DNA from 2 places in the Geobacillus sp. FSL W8-1251 genome. Region 2 is predicted to be linked to the other one. Evidence: predicted binding sites of a transcription regulator. Region 2 holds the regulator's gene; the other holds the start of a gene.

Region 1 (8,096 bases), 290 kb from region 2:
TAGATAAATCCACTCCTTTCAAAACATTCGTACTCCTTTGCGATTTGCCATGACAGCTCATAAACGCAATGATACAATAAAACTAAGCTGAAAGGGGGGATGCAGAATGTCTCACGAGCTTGTCGAATTGCTTCGCTCAGTGCTGAAAGAGGAGTTGCAGCCGATTCATGAACGCCTCGACCGACTAGAAGCCGGACAACAGCGCCTCGAAGAACGGCAACAACGCCTCGAAGAACGACAACAGCGCCTCGAGGAAAAGTTGGACCATTTCATCATCGAAACGCGCAGCCATTTCAAAAAAATCGAGGACGAGCTGGCTGAGCATCGGCGTATGTTCGAGATACTGTCACATGATTGGCGCAACGCGAACATTGCGATTGAATATTTAAATCATAAGATCGGCCAGCACGATCTGGAAATGTATCAACTCAAAAAGCGGCTCGAACTCCAAGAAACAAAATAAAAGAGCATGCCCGATGACCGGCGCATACGCTCTAACTGCTTAGCTTACCCACGCTTGCGAATGCGGAAATTGTCTTCCAACAGCACCCAGTTTTCCGGATACGGATACCCGAGCACCCAGTAGCTGATTCCGCGCAATCCGTATTCTTTCACCAATTCAAATTTCGCCAACGCGCTGCGGGCGTCTTCAAACCATACTTCGTGCTGGCGGCCTTGCTCGTCCGTGTACCGGTAAAACGGCGAGGCGGCCGCCGCATCGTATTGGATGGACGCCCCGTAGCGAATGGGGCTAGCCGGTTCGGGTCGCTCAGTTCATTGGCGGCGACAATCCGCTCGAGTGGAACGCCGTAACGCTGAGCCAACTGCCAAAGCGTCTCCCCGCGTTTTACGACATGAACAATCATGACGCTCCCCCTTTCGTTCCCTCCTTTTACCACTACATCTTGGCTTTTGCCTTTTATGTAAAAAAACGCCGGTTCCTCTACGGAAACCAGCGTTTCATCCATCCAAACCCATCCGTATCACCATTACAGGCCGCACTTCAGCTGGGCGCCGCAGTTCGTGCACGTGTTGCAGCCGCCGATCTCTTCGACCGTTCCTTCGCGGCAAATCGGGCAAATGTTGCCGATTTCGGAGCCGATCGTCACATCGGTGGCGCGCACATCTTGAATCGTATCGACAAGCACGACGGCGCGTTTCGTTTCTTTTTCCTCTTGTTCTTCTGGAAGCAGTTCTAGCTGTTCTTCGATCCGGTTTTCTTCCGCTTTCAACGTTAACACTTGCTCATCGCGGCTGCCGTCGACGTAGACGGTGCCGCCTTTCGCGCCGCCGCGCCATAAACGCTCGTACACTTTTTGCACTTGCTCGACGGTGTAGCCTCTCGGCGCGTTGACCGTTTTCGACAAGCTCGAGTCGACCCAGCGCTGAATGATGCATTGCACATCGGCGTGCGCTTCCGGCGGCAAGTCCATCGCCGTCACAAACCAAGGCGGCAAATGGTTCGGGTCGGCTTCCGGATGTTTGTCCAAATATTCTTGGACAATGTCCGCTTTCACTTCGATAAATTTGCCCAAGCGCCCGCTCCGGTAGTACGAGAACGAGAAGTACGGCTCCAGCCCGGTTGAGACGCCAACCATCGTTCCCGTCGATCCTGTCGGCGCCACCGTCAGCAAGTGTGAGTTGCGGATGCCGTATTTCAAAATATCTTGGCGAATGTCATCCGGCATCCGTTTCATGTAACCGGTGTTGATGAACGCTTCGCGCAACTTTTGCGTTTCTTCTTCCGTTTCGCCGACCAAAAACGGGAAGCTGCCTTTTTCTTTCGCCAGCTCGATCGAGGCCCGGTAAGCGGTCGTGGCGATCGTGCGGAACAGTTCGTCCACAAGTTGATTTCCTTCCTCGGAGCCGTACGCTTTTTCGCAGTAAATGAGCAAGTCGGCAAGCCCCATGACGCCAAGGCCGATGCGGCGCTCGCCGAGCGCCTGTTTTTTGTTTTCCTCAAGGAAGTATGGCGTAGCATCAATGACGTTGTCTTGCATCCGCACCCCGATTTCAACCGTACGCTTCAGTTTTTCATAGTCCACGACTTTCCGCTCTTTGTCCACCATGTTCGCCAAGTTAATGGCGGCCAAGTTGCAGACCGAATATGGCGCAAGGGGCTGTTCCCCGCACGGATTGGTCGCCACGACTTTTTGTCCGTACGCGCGAGCGTTCGTCATTTCATTGGCATTGTCGATGAAGAAAATGCCCGGCTCGGCTGAATACGTCGCACAAATGTTGATCAACTTCCAAAGCTCGCGGGCGCGGATTTTCCGGTAGACGCGGACGCGGTAGCCCATTTGTTCCCATTCGCGCACATCGCCGACTTCATGCCATTTTTCATTGTAAATGCGCATTTCTTCTTCAGAATACGTTTCTACGTCCGGGAAGCGCAACGCGTATTCTTCGTCCTTTTCGACCGCTTCCATGAATTCTTTCGTCAAGCAGACGGAAATGTTCGCACCGGTCAAAAAGTCCGGGTTGTGCACCGTGTATGTACCGCCGGTGCGCAGTTTTTCTTCGGCATCTTTGATAATTTCCTCTGTGAAGCCGCCGTAGTCAGGCGCGTTTTTGTACCGGACGATCGCTTCGTACATCGTCCGCTCCCGCTCGGTGAGCGGCGTGAATTTCAGTTTGTCGCGCGCTGCTTTTTTGATGCCCTCGTCTTCCATATTTTCAAGCAGGTAGCGCAAAATGCGCGGGTTTTGCATTTTCGAGACGATGAATTCGATAATGTCCGGGTGCCAGTCGGCCAGCATAATCATTTGGGCGCCGCGGCGGGAGCCACCTTGCTCGACAAGGTGGGTCAGCTTCGCAATGTCGTCAAGCCATGAGACCGACCCGGACGATTTGCCGTTCACCCCGCGCGCAAGCGTATGGCGCGGCCGCAATGTCGAGCCGTTCGTCCCAACGCCGCCGCCGCGGCTCATAATTTCCATCACCTGCTTCCGATGTTCGGAAATGCCTTCGCGCGAATCTTTCACAAACGGCATCACATAGCAGTTGAAATACGTCACTTCCTTGCCTGAACCCGCCCCGTACAACACGCGGCCGGCCGGAACAAAATTCAAGCTGGCGAGCTCTTGATAAAACTTTTCGAACCACTCTTTCCGCTTTTCTTCGGTCTTTTCCACCGCCGCCAGCCCGGTCGCATTGCGCTTGGCGATTTGCTCATAGAAAATCTCGAGCGGCTTGTCGATAATGTCGAGCGATCGAAGGACAATGCCGGTTTCCGCCTCCTCGCCTTCGAGCACGTGCCGGTATTCGTCTTCAATCAACACGCGCGCTTTTTTCGCCTCCCAGTCAATATCGACGATAAAACCGAGACCGCGGGCTGGGAATTTCGGGTCCTCCTTGATCGTCAACACAACGAAATCGCCCGGTGTGAGCGTCAGCTTTTCCGTATCCTTAAACGAATAACGGTCCAACATGACCAAACGGGATACGCCTTTATGGGTGATGTGCATATCCGGCGTAATCGGATGCACTTGCGGAAATAGGCGGATATCCTCGTTCAGCTTGTCAATATTGATTTTCATTTTTTCGGACGACGCCACCGTCATTCTCCTATCTCTCCTCTTTTATATAATTATATAATCTCTCATGTTTTTGCCAATGTTGCCCTGTCTTCTCTACCTTACCATATCAAACAGAAAAAAACAATATATAGTATGATTTTTTACGAAAATCATACTATATATTGTGATTTAGAACAGATCATTTCGTTTTTGTCAAGCAAAAAAAGACAAAAAACGGCGAAAAACGGACCAGCCATGCCGTTTTTGCCAAAACAGGAGCGATGTTCCATATTGCCGCCTAACGCTTAAAGTTCCATTCATCGCTTTCGTATTTCGTCCGCGCCAGCTCTTCGACGTACGCCAACTCTTCGGCGGTGAGCGTGTACGGTTCCAATACGATGTTCAATCCTTTTTCAAATCCTTTGTAAAACGCTTCTTTCGCTTCCTCGATCGTCACCGTGCGGCTCGTCAACTCATTGATCGCGACGGCTTTCTTTTTAAAATCGCGCTGCAGACGCTCTTTCACCCGCTCGTTTGGATATTTAAACAAGCTGAACAGCAAGTCTTCGTCCAAATCGAGCAAAATCGAACCATGCTGCAAAATGACGCCTTTTTGCCGCGTTTGCGCGCTGCCGGCGATTTTCCGCCCCTCAACGACAAGTTCGTACCACGACGGTGCGTCAAAGCAAACAGCCGAGCGCGGGCTGCGCAAATCCGCTTTTTCTTCTTCTGTTTTCGGCACGGCGAAATACGCGTCAAGCCCAAGGAAGCGAAATCCTTCCAAAATGCCCTGGGAGATGACGCGATACGCTTCCGTCACCGTCTGCGGCATCGCGGGATGCGATTCGGAGACGATGACGCTGTATGTCAACTCTTTGTCATGAAGAACGCCGCGCCCGCCAGTCGGGCGGCGGACAAAGCCGAGGCCGTTCCGTTTCACCGCGTCTAAATCAATTTCTTTCTCCACTTTTTGAAAATAGCCGATCGACAACGTCGGCGGATTCCAGCCGTAAAAGCGGACCGTCGGCGGAATTTTTCCTTCGCTGTGCCACTCTAAGAGCGCCTCATCAAGCGCCATATTAAACGACGGCGAGCCCTCGCCGGAGTCAATAAAGCGCCATACTTCCTTTTTAGCCATCGTTCCACCTTCTTTTCAGAATCACCTTTACTAGTTTAGCAAACAACGCCGGCCAAGGGAAGAAAAATGTCATCGCGAAAACACTTTGCTTCCGAGCGGCAACTCTATATAATAGGAAATAGCGGACAAAGCGAAAGGAGGCATGACGGGTGGAAGCATTGCTCATTATTCTCGGGGCGGTCATCGTGTATTCCGTCATTACGTACTTCTGGCAGAAGAGAATTGTCAAAGCATTGACAGAAGAAGAGTTCCGCGCCGGCTACCGGAAGGCGCAATTGATCGATGTCCGTGAACCGGATGAGTTTGCGGCTGGACATATTTTAGGGGCGCGCAACATCCCGCTGACCCAACTGCGCATGCGCATGAAAGAATTGCGCAAAGACCAGCCGATTTATTTATATTGCCAAAACGGGCTGCGCAGCGGGCGGGCCGCACAAATGCTTTACCGGAAAGGGTATCGCGATTTGTACCATTTAAAAGGCGGATTTAAAACGTGGACCGGGAAAGTGAAGAAAAAAGCGTAGCGATCGGCAAAAAGAGGCGCGCTGCCGGACTAGGCAGGCGCCTTTGCTGTTGCGGCCGTCAAGGAGCCGTCTCAAATTCCGGCGGCAGGACGACCGCCTCAAGCACCGAAGCAGCCGCGCCGATGGCGCAGCTTTTCTCTTTCAGCTTGGAGGAGATGATAGACGGCTCGCTTTCTTTTTTGACGAGAATGCGCTCCCTCACCTCTTTGCGCGCTGCATCAAGCACGAAATCACCGGCCTGAGCAAGCGGGCCGCCGATAATGATCGCCTCCGGATTGTACGCGTAGATCACCTGCAACAGTCCGATGCCGAGATAACGCCCCGTTTCCTCCAAAATGCCGGCCAACGGTTCATCGCTTTCCGCCGCCAGCGCCATCGCGGCGATGGAAAAGCGGTCGTCCAGCCACTCCGAACGGCCTTCTTCGGCCAAACGGCGTTCAATATATTTTTGTGAAGCGTACATTTCCCAGCAGCCGGTATTGCCGCAAGTACAGCGGACGCCGTTGACATCGATCGTATGATGGCCGATCTCGCCCGCTAGCCCGTTCACCCCGCGATACAGCTGATGATGAAGGACGACGCCGGCGCCAATGCCGATGCCGGCGCTAATATACACAAAATGGGCAAACTCCTTGCCGGCGCCGAACCATTTTTCGCCAAGCGCCGCCAGTTTCGCCTCGTTTTCGACGATGACCGGATATTGCGGCCATCGCTTTTGCAAGGCCGATGCCAACGCCACATCGCCCCAACGCAAGTTCGGCGCAAAAATCACCGTCCCGCTTTCCGTATGGACAACGCCCGGCACCCCGATGCCGATTCCCATTACGCCGTACGGCGTCGTCGGCGCCCGGCGGACCGCGGCTTCAACCAATTCGGCCATCTCGCCGACAATCGCCTCCTGCCCTTCGGACGGGCGGAACGAACGCCGCTGCTCCCATATGATTTCAGCATTTAAGTTCGTCACCACGGCGTACAAATAGTTAACGCCGAGCTCGACGCCGACAAGCGAACCGGCGTCGGCATTAAAGCGGAGCATGAGCGGCCGGCGTCCGCCTGTGGAGACGCCGATGCCGCTTTCATGGACAAAATGCTCGGCGATCAGCTCATCGACGAGCGCTGAAACCGTCGCTTTATTCAGTCCGGTCGTTTTCGCAATATCGGCGCGTGAAATCGGGTGTTGGTCGCGGATCAATTTCAGGACGAGCTGTTTATTTATTTTTTTGACAAGAGTGATGTTCCCTGTCCTCACGTTTTCGGTCATCCTTTTCGTCATGACTTTTAGTATGCACCGCGAATGATGGATCAGCCATTGCTATTAGTTTATATAATAAACTAACTCGACTTTTCTGTCAATGCCGCCATAGCAATGCAGCTGTCCCCAAACGAAACGGCCCGCCCACTGTCGGGCGAGCCGTTTGTCGGTATCACGGATCAGTTTGTCGGCTTTTGATAGCGCAAAATCGGCTTGCGCGCTGCGGTCGTTTCATCAAGCCGCTTGACGACCGTCGTATGCGGCGCTTCTTGAACGATTTCCGGAGTTTCTTCCGCTTCCTTGGCAATTTGAATCATCGCATCGATGAACGCATCGAGCGTCTCTTTCGACTCCGTCTCGGTCGGCTCAATCATCATGCACTCTTCGACGATGAGCGGGAAGTAAATGGTCGGCGGATGGAAGCCGAAATCAAGCAGCCGTTTCGCGATGTCAAGCGTTCTGACGCCAAGTTTCTTTTGCCGCTTGCCGGATAAGACAAACTCATGCTTGCAATGGCGGTCATACGGCAAATCGTAATACTCGGCAAGACGGCGCATCATATAGTTGGCGTTTAAAACGGCGTATTCGCTCACCGCTTTCAAACCGTCCGGCCCCATCGAGCGGATGTACGTGTACGCCCGGACGTTGATGCCGAAATTGCCGTAAAACGGCTTGACGCGGCCGATTGACTGTGGACGGTCGTAGTCAAGGTAGCAACGGCCGTTTTCCCCTTTGGCGATGACCGGTTTCGGCAAAAACGGCACAAGGTCAGCTTTCACCCCGACCGGGCCCGATCCTGGCCCTCCGCCGCCGTGCGGGCCGGTGAACGTTTTATGCAAGTTCAAATGGACGACGTCAAAGCCCATATCGCCGGGGCGCGCCTTGCCGAGGATGGCGTTTAAGTTCGCGCCGTCATAGTACAGCTTGCCGCCCGCTGCATGGACGATTTCCGCCATTTCGACGATTTGCTCTTCAAACAGCCCGAGCGTGTTCGGGTTCGTGAGCATGAGCGCCGCTGTGTCAGGGCCGACGACGCGCCGCAAATCCTCCAAATCAACAAGGCCGGCGGCAGTCGATTTGACCGTCACTGTCTCAAACCCCGCAACGGTTGCCGACGCCGGATTCGTACCGTGCGCCGAATCCGGGACGATTACCTTCGTCCGGTTGAAATCGCCGTTGGCCTCATGGTAAGCGCGGATCATCATGAGCCCGGTCCACTCGCCATGGGCGCCGGCGGCCGGCTGCAAGGTGACCGCATCCATGCCCGTGATTTCTTTTAAATGCTCCTGCAAGTCGTACATCAACTCAAGCGCCCCTTGCACCGTTTCTTCCGGCTGCAGCGGGTGGATGTGGGCAAACCCGGCGAGACGGGCGACGTTTTCATTGATTTTCGGATTGTATTTCATCGTGCACGATCCAAGCGGGTAAAACCCGGAATCAACGCCGTGGTTTCGCTTGGAAAGCGCCGTGTAATGGCGCATCAAATCGAGCTCCGATACTTCCGGCAGCTCCGGTTCTTCAGAACGCAAATAATCGGGCGGCACAAGCTCGCTGACATCGACAGCCGGAACATCGAGCGCCGGCAGGCTGTAGGCGATCCGTCCCGGCTTGCTTCGTTCGAAAATAAGCGGTTGATCGTTATGCATGGCAATCCCCCAATTCAT
Region 2 (8,096 bases):
CCCCGGAGCAAATTGTCGACTTGAAAGGATTGATGGGCGACAAATCCGACAACATCCCTGGCGTGCCCGGCATCGGGGAAAAAACAGCCGTCAAGCTGCTCAAGCAATTCGGCACGGTCGAAAACGTACTGGCATCGATCGATGAGATCAAAGGGGAGAAGCTGAAAGAAAATTTGCGCCAATACCGGGATTTGGCGCTTTTAAGCAAACAGCTGGCCGCTATTTGCCGCGACGCCCCGGTTGAGCTGACGCTCGATGACATTGTCTACAAAGGAGAAGACCGGGAAAAAGTGGTCGCCTTGTTTCAGGAGCTCGGATTCCAGTCGTTTCTCGACAAGATGGCCGTCCAAACGGATGAAGGCGAAAAGCCGCTCGCCGGGATGGATTTTGCGATCGCCGACAGCGTCACGGACGAAATGCTCGCCGACAAAGCGGCCCTCGTCGTGGAGGTGGTGGGCGACAACTATCACCATGCCCCGATTGTCGGGATCGCCTTGGCCAACGAACGCGGGCGGTTTTTCCTGCGCCCGGAGACGGCGCTCGCCGATCCGAAATTTCTCGCTTGGCTTGGCGATGAGACGAAGAAAAAAACGATGTTTGATTCAAAGCGGGCGGCCGTCGCGTTAAAATGGAAAGGAATCGAACTGCGCGGCGTCGTGTTCGATCTGTTGCTGGCCGCTTACTTGCTCGATCCGGCGCAGGCGGCGGGCGACGTTGCCGCGGTGGCGAAAATGCATCAGTACGAGGCGGTGCGATCGGATGAGGCGGTCTATGGAAAAGGAGCGAAGCGGACGGTTCCTGATGAACCGATGCTTGCCGAGCATCTCGCCCGCAAGGCGGCGGCCATTTGGGCGCTTGAAGAGCCGTTGATGGACGAACTGCGCCGCAACGAACAAGATCGGCTGCTGACCGAGCTCGAACAGCCGCTGGCTGGCATTTTGGCCAATATGGAATTTACTGGAGTGAAAGTGGACACGAAGCGGCTTGAACAGATGGGGGCGGAGCTCACCGAGCAGCTGCAGGCGGTCGAGCGGCGCATTTACGAACTCGCCGGCCAAGAGTTCAACATTAACTCGCCGAAACAGCTCGGGACGGTTTTATTTGACAAGCTGCAGCTCCCGGTGTTGAAAAAGACAAAAACCGGCTATTCGACTTCAGCCGATGTGCTTGAGAAGCTTGCACCGCACCATGAAATCGTCGAACATATTTTGCATTACCGCCAACTCGGCAAGCTGCAGTCAACGTATATTGAAGGGCTGCTGAAAGTGGTGCACCCCGTGACGGGCAAAGTGCACACGATGTTCAATCAGGCGTTGACGCAAACCGGGCGCCTCAGCTCCGTCGAACCGAATTTGCAAAACATTCCGATTCGGCTTGAGGAAGGGCGGAAAATCCGCCAGGCGTTCGTGCCGTCGGAGCCGGACTGGCTCATCTTTGCGGCCGACTATTCGCAAATTGAGCTGCGCGTCCTCGCCCATATCGCGGAAGATGACAATTTGATTGAAGCGTTCCGGCGCGGGTTGGACATCCATACGAAAACAGCCATGGACATTTTCCATGTGAGCGAAGAAGACGTGACAGCCAACATGCGCCGCCAAGCGAAGGCCGTCAATTTTGGCATCGTGTACGGCATTAGTGATTACGGTCTGGCGCAAAACTTGAACATTACGCGCAAAGAAGCGGCTGAATTTATTGAGCGATATTTTGCTAGTTTTCCAGGTGTAAAGCAATATATGGACAACATTGTGCAAGAAGCGAAACAAAAAGGGTATGTGACGACGCTGCTGCATCGGCGCCGCTATTTGCCCGATATTACAAGCCGCAACTTCAACGTCCGCAGCTTCGCCGAGCGGACGGCGATGAACACACCGATCCAAGGGAGTGCCGCTGATATTATTAAAAAAGCGATGATCGATCTAAGCGTGAGGCTGCGCGAAGAACGGCTGCAGGCGCGCCTGTTGCTGCAAGTGCATGACGAACTCATTTTGGAGGCGCCGAAAGAGGAAATCGAGCGGCTGTGCCGCCTCGTTCCAGAGGTGATGGAGCAAGCCGTCGCACTCCGCGTGCCGCTGAAAGTCGATTACCATTACGGTCCGACGTGGTACGACGCCAAATAAAAGCGGCCTGCCCGCCAGCTGCTCGGTTTTTCACGGGGCCGCGCAATGAGCTGTTGCTTTAAAACAGGTGCACGAACAGGAAAAGGAGGGAGGCGCCATGCCGGAACTGCCGGAAGTGGAAACGATCCGCCGCACGCTGTTGCCGCTTGTCGCTGGCAAAACGATTGAAGAGGTGCGGGTGTTTTGGCCGAATATCATTCGTCATCCGCAAGACCCGGCGGCGTTTGCTGCCAGGCTGGCCGGGCAGACGGTGCGCGGCATCGATCGGCGCGGGAAATTTTTGAAATTTTTGCTTGACCGGGATATGCTCATCTCCCATTTGCGCATGGAGGGGCGCTACGCGGTCGCCCAGTCCGATGAGCCGCTTGAACCGCATACGCACATTGTGTTTCGTTTTACAGACGGCAGTGAGCTTCGTTATCGCGATGTACGCAAATTCGGAACCATGCACGTGTACGCGAAAGAGGAAGCAGACTGCCGGCCGCCGCTCGCTCAATTAGGGCCGGAACCGCTGTCCCCAGCGTTTTCTCCGGCGGTGTTGGCCGCAAAAGCGGCGAAAACAAAGCGGACGGTGAAAGCGTTGTTGCTTGATCAAACGGTCGTGGCCGGGTTTGGCAACATTTATGTCGACGAAGCGCTGTTTCGCGCCGGCATTCTCCCTGGACGGCCGGCTGCTTCGCTGACGGATGAAGAACTTGCACGGTTGCACGAAGAAATGGTAGCGACGATCGGCGAGGCGGTCATGAAAGGGGGAAGCACGGTGCGCACGTATGTGAATACGCAAGGAGAAGCCGGAATGTTCCAGCATCACCTGTTCGTATACGGCCGCAAAGGGGAGCCGTGCAAACGGTGCGGCACCCCGATTGAGAAAATGGTTGTCGCCGGCCGCGGCACGCATTATTGCCCGCGTTGCCAACGCTAGGCAGCAGACAAAAAAGGAGGGGTGCCGAATGGCATTCACGATCGGATTAACCGGTGGAATTGCGAGCGGCAAAAGTACGGTCAGCGCGATGATGCGCGAGCTCGGCCTTCCGGTCATCGATGCGGATGAGGCGGCGCGCGCCGTCGTCCGCCCGGGGGAGGAGGCGTACCGGCAAATCGTCGCTGCATTCGGTCCGGGCATTTTGCGGGCGGACGGCGAAATCGACCGAGCCAAACTCGGGGCGATCGTCTTTAACGACGAACAACAGCGGAAAGTGCTCAACGCCATCGTTCACCCAGCGGTGCGGAAAAAAATGCTGGCTGAAAAAGAAGCGCACATCCGCTCCGGAGCGAAGACCGTCGTCCTAGATATTCCGCTGTTATTTGAAAGCGGGCTGACTCATTGGGTGGATAAAGTGCTTGTTGTGTACGTCGACGATGACGTTCAGCTCCGCCGGCTCATGGCGCGCAACGGTTTCACCGAAGAGGAAGCGCTCGCCCGCATCCGCTCCCAGTGGCCGATGGCGGAAAAAGTGAAACGGGCCGATGCGGTGATTGACAACAACGGGACGATCGAAGAGACACGCCGGCAGTTGCTGGCCATTTTGCATCAATGGGACGCCTTGGGAAAATAGGCGTCTTTTTTGCTGCGTTTTATTGATTTTGCTCTCCGTATTTCACAAAAATATGATATACTATTTATGTGGATTAAAATAAATAGTATAACATATATGAGAAGGGAACAAGGTGAATGAAGGCGAAAGTGGCGATTAACGGATTCGGACGAATTGGACGGATGGTATTCCGGAGAGCCATCAATCCTCCCGACCTTGAAATTGTGGCGGTGAATGCTAGCTATCCGCCGGAAACGTTAGCCCATTTGGTGAAATACGACTCCAACCACGGCAAATTCGACGGCGATGTCGCCGCTTTGGAAGACGGATTGCTTGTCAACGGCAAAAAGGTGGAATTGCTGAACTCGCGCGACCGCAACAATTGCCGTGGAAAGAGCTTGATATTGATATTGTGATTGAAGCGACCGGCAAATTTAACTTCCCTCCGAAAGAAGTCTCCTACTTCTAAACGTGAAGGTGCGCCAGCACCAGTGAAAGTGGGAGATGAATTTCGGTTGGCGTTAGCCAACGAATAGGATAGAATATGGCTAGAACGGACACCTTCGGAACGAAGGGAAGCGTAAAGGGTTCTTGTGTGTGGCTTACCGTTCAGCGAACACACACAAGTCGCTTGAAGCCCCCACCTCTAAGCGAAGTGTAGGTGGTGGGTAGTTCACAAGGAAAGCTTCATGGCATGGCGTTGCGCGTTCCGACGCCGAACGTGTCGCTTGTCGATTTGGTCGTTGACGTCAAGCGGGATGTGACGGTCGAGGAAGTGAACGAAGCTCTTCTCCGCGCAGCCAATGGTCCGCTGAAAGGCATTTTGGATTTCACGATGGAGCCGCTTGTGTCGATCGATTTCAACACGAACCCGCATGAACCCGCATTCGGCGATCATTGACGGTTTGTCGACAATGGTGATTGACGGCCGGAAAGTGAAAGTGCTCGCCTGGTACGACAACGAGTGGGGCTATTCGTGCCGCGTCGTCGACTTGGCCAGCCTTGTCGCCGCCAAAATGAATGAGCGTCTTCATGTGAGCGCTTAAGCAGTTTTTCTTCCAATCTCGCAATCGTGAAAAGATGCGCAAAGCGTCCGATCCGCCCGTGTGGCGGTGTGGGCGCTTTTTCCTTTTGGCATGCGAAAAATTAAAAAAGCCTGTTGCAAAAACCCCCTAAACAAAGTATACTATGTTTCGTGAACTTCTTAACGGCAAAGGTAATGTGACTACTTAAAGGGTTAGGACCTCTTAGGACTAACTTTCCCCCGTGGTAGTTATACATGCCATTTTGCAACCTACAAATCTGTTTTTTATTTGAGAAAATTGGTTAAAAGGGGGACTTTCGCATGGATACGATGGGTCGTCACGTTATCTCGGAACTTTGGGGATGCGACTTTGACAAACTGAACGATATGGACTTTATTGAAAAAACGTTTGTAGACGCCGCATTAAAGTCGGGAGCGGAAATTCGCGAAGTCGCGTTCCATAAATTCGCTCCGCAAGGCGTAAGCGGGGTCGTCATTATTTCCGAATCCCATTTAACGATTCATACGTTTCCGGAACACGGCTATGCCAGCATTGATGTGTATACATGCGGCCATTTAGACCCGACCATCGCCGCGGATTACATCGCCGAAAAGCTTGGCGCGCAAATGCGGGAAACGATTGAGCTGCCGCGCGGCATGCGCCCGATTGAAGTGAAAAAGGCGCACGCGCTGTAATTCCATAACAACGGAAGCAAAAGGAGCGTAAACAGGACGCTCCTTTTTTTACGCTTTCGGCGGGTGCCATGGCGGCCAAAATCATGGTATGATGGTGAAAAAAAGAACGATTAGGGAGACGTGGCTATGAGCATGTGGAAAAAGTTGAAGTATGCGTTGACGAACCATTGCGAAACGCGGGAAAACCATGAGGACGCCGAGCTCCGGAGCCATTACTACAAAGCGGCCCACCGCGCTGTCATCGACGCGGTGAAAGAGCTGCTCGCTTCGCTGCCTGACGCCGAGCTGCTTTCCGTTTCCGAAGAGCGCGGCGAGCTTTGCGCCCAAACGCGGCGCGGCCCCAAGCTGTTTATCGTCGCCACCGTCATTTCCGTCCGCCCGTTTGAAACGGCGGTGGACTTTTCGGTGACGACCGAGACAAAGTTCTTGCCGTTTGATTTTGGCCGCAGCCGGGCGGTCATCCTTGAGTTATACCGGAAGCTTGACGGCCGCCTGCCGTATATCGGTTCTGGCCTCAATAGCTGACTATGGCTTGTCTGCCATCTGCCATTCCGGTATGATAGAAGATAAGAAGAGGAACGGAGTGGATGTTATGCGATGTCCGTCATGCCATCACCAAGGCACGCGCGTGCTTGACTCGCGCCCGGCCGAAGAAGGCCGCTCGATTCGCCGCCGGCGCGAGTGCGAACAATGCCACTATCGATTTACGACGTTTGAGCGGGTCGAGGAACCGCCGCTGATTGTCGTCAAAAAAGAAGGGACGCGCGAGGAGTTCAGCCGGGAAAAAATTTTGCGCGGTTTGATCAAAGCGTGTGAAAAACGGCCGGTGGCGCTTGAGCAATTGGAAAAAGTGACGCAGGAAATCGAGCGCGAGCTGCGCAGCCAAGGCGTATCGGAAGTAAAAAGCGAAACGATCGGCGAAATGGTCATGGAGCGGCTGTCGCGCATCGATGAGGTGGCCTATGTCCGCTTCGCTTCCGTCTATCGGCAGTTTAAAGATATCAACGTATTTATCGAAGAGCTAAAAGAGCTGATTAAAAAAGGACAACGGTAAAAGGGCTCGAGCGGGAATGCGGCAGGCCCTTTTTTCAGCTTATTTTTCGGCCGGGAAGGCGAGAGGTGGATGGAAACGAATATGGCAGAATGGAAGGTCGGAGCGATGCCACACCATTGGAAAGAGTTGTTGGCCGTTGATCGGTATATGGTGCAAAGCCGCACTGCGCTGCACGATGCGGACCGAAAAGTGTTGACTATGCTGTATCAGCCGCTGATCGGCCATCGTGCGCTCGCCTTATATATGACGCTTTGGGGGGAGCTCGAGCTGCTTGGCGGCCGGGAAGCGACCCACCATCGGCTTATGGCGCTCATGCAGTGCGGTCTGCCGGACATTTACAGCGAGCGGCTGAAGCTCGAAGGCATCGGGCTGCTGAATACGTACGTCCACGCCCCCGAGGCGGAAGAGCCGAAGCAGTTTGTGTATGAGCTGCGCCCGCCGCTGGCGCCGGATCAATTTTTCCGCGACGAAATGCTCGGCGTCTTTTTGTACCGGCAAGTCGGCCGTCATATGTTTGCCCAGCTGAATGACTGTTTTGCCTGCCCGGTTGTGGATGAGACAAAGTTCACCCGGGTGACGCGCGCGTTTTCGGACGTATTTTCGTCCGTTCATGCTGAACAAATCGTCGCGGGATTCAATGAAGAGGCCGGGCGCGAGCTCGAGCCGCCGGATGGAAAAGTGCACATGGGGCGGGACGAGGCGTCGTATGCGCTCGATGATGGCGTGTTTGATTTTGAGCTTTTTTTTGCTGGCTTGTCGAAACAGATGGTGCCGCGCCGGGCCGTAACCGCGAAAGTGAAAGAAGCGATCAAAAAGTTGGCATTTTTGTACGGCATCCCGCCGCTGGAAATGCAAAAAATTGTCCTCGGCGTCATCGATCCGGCATACGAGATTGACATTGACGCCCTGCGCCGGGCGGCCCGGGAGTGGTATGAGATCGAGCACGGCGGCGCCGCCCCGCGCCTTGTCGAACGGGTGCAGCCGCTCGCTTACCGGACGATGGAATACATCGAGCCACGCACAAAAGAGGAGGCGTTGATGAAGCAGCTCGAGACGATCTCCCCGCGCCAGCTTCTGAAGGAAATTTCCGGGGGAGCGGAGCCGTCGCTCGCCGATTTGCAATTGATCGAAGATATTATGTTTCAACAGCAGCTTCTTCCGGGCGTCGTCAATGTGCTGATTTATTACGTCATGCTGCGGACGAATATGAAACTATCGAAAAAATATGTCGAGAAAATCGCCAGCCATTGGGCGCGCAAAAAGGTGCGCACCGTCAAAGAGGCGATGGAGCTGGCTAAAGAGGAAGCAAAGACGTACCAAAACTGGGCGAATGAAAAAGAAAAAGGGACGCGGACAGTGCGCAAAGTCGTGCGCACTGAAATCGTCCCCGACTGGCTGAACATGGATTACAGCCAACCGGATGATGACGACTTTGATGTGGAACAGGCGCGCAAAGAGCTCGAGGAACGGCTGAAAAAATACCGTGATGGATCGTAGGTGTAAAGGCGATGGAACGAGTAAATCAACTGTTGCAGCGGCTGTTCGGAAACGAAGGGTTCCGGCGGCGCTATGAACAAATGCGGCGCTATATTTTGACGCATCCGGACGTGCAGCCGTTTTTGCAGGCGCACGAGCAGCAGCTGTCGCGCGATGCGGTGGACCGAAGTTTA

What was found. Region 2 encodes NrdR, which represses ribonucleotide reductase genes. Its sites were predicted from a motif close to AACACNATATATNGTGTT; they were not measured.
Region 1: NSS88_RS13960 (vitamin B12-dependent ribonucleotide reductase) is a predicted target of NrdR. The motif match lies at 3,690-3,707, and genes of this name have one in related genera.

The regions. Positions count from the first base shown of each region.
Region 1 covers NZ_JBBOUF010000001.1:2,648,507-2,656,602, reverse strand. The annotation lists partial or broken gene NSS88_RS13980 (spore photoproduct lyase family protein) at 1-22, opposite strand, end outside; gene NSS88_RS13975 (hypothetical protein) at 107-463, shown strand; partial or broken gene NSS88_RS13970 (spore gernimation protein) at 508-747, opposite strand; gene NSS88_RS13960 (vitamin B12-dependent ribonucleotide reductase) at 990-3,563, opposite strand; gene NSS88_RS13955 (lipoate--protein ligase family protein) at 3,817-4,656, opposite strand; gene NSS88_RS13950 (rhodanese-like domain-containing protein) at 4,806-5,180, shown strand; gene NSS88_RS13945 (ROK family transcriptional regulator) at 5,239-6,429, opposite strand; gene gcvPB (aminomethyl-transferring glycine dehydrogenase subunit GcvPB) at 6,612-8,078, opposite strand; gene gcvPA (aminomethyl-transferring glycine dehydrogenase subunit GcvPA) at 8,071-8,096, opposite strand, start outside.
Region 2 covers NZ_JBBOUF010000001.1:2,353,928-2,362,023, forward strand. The annotation lists gene polA (DNA polymerase I) at 1-2,117, shown strand, start outside; gene mutM (DNA-formamidopyrimidine glycosylase) at 2,215-3,039, shown strand; gene coaE (dephospho-CoA kinase) at 3,068-3,673, shown strand; partial or broken gene NSS88_RS16770 (glyceraldehyde 3-phosphate dehydrogenase NAD-binding domain-containing protein) at 3,790-4,698, shown strand; gene speD (adenosylmethionine decarboxylase) at 4,998-5,372, shown strand; gene NSS88_RS12430 (hypothetical protein) at 5,499-5,897, shown strand; gene nrdR (transcriptional regulator NrdR) at 5,965-6,426, shown strand; gene NSS88_RS12440 (replication initiation and membrane attachment family protein) at 6,532-7,923, shown strand; gene dnaI (primosomal protein DnaI) at 7,935-8,096, shown strand, end outside.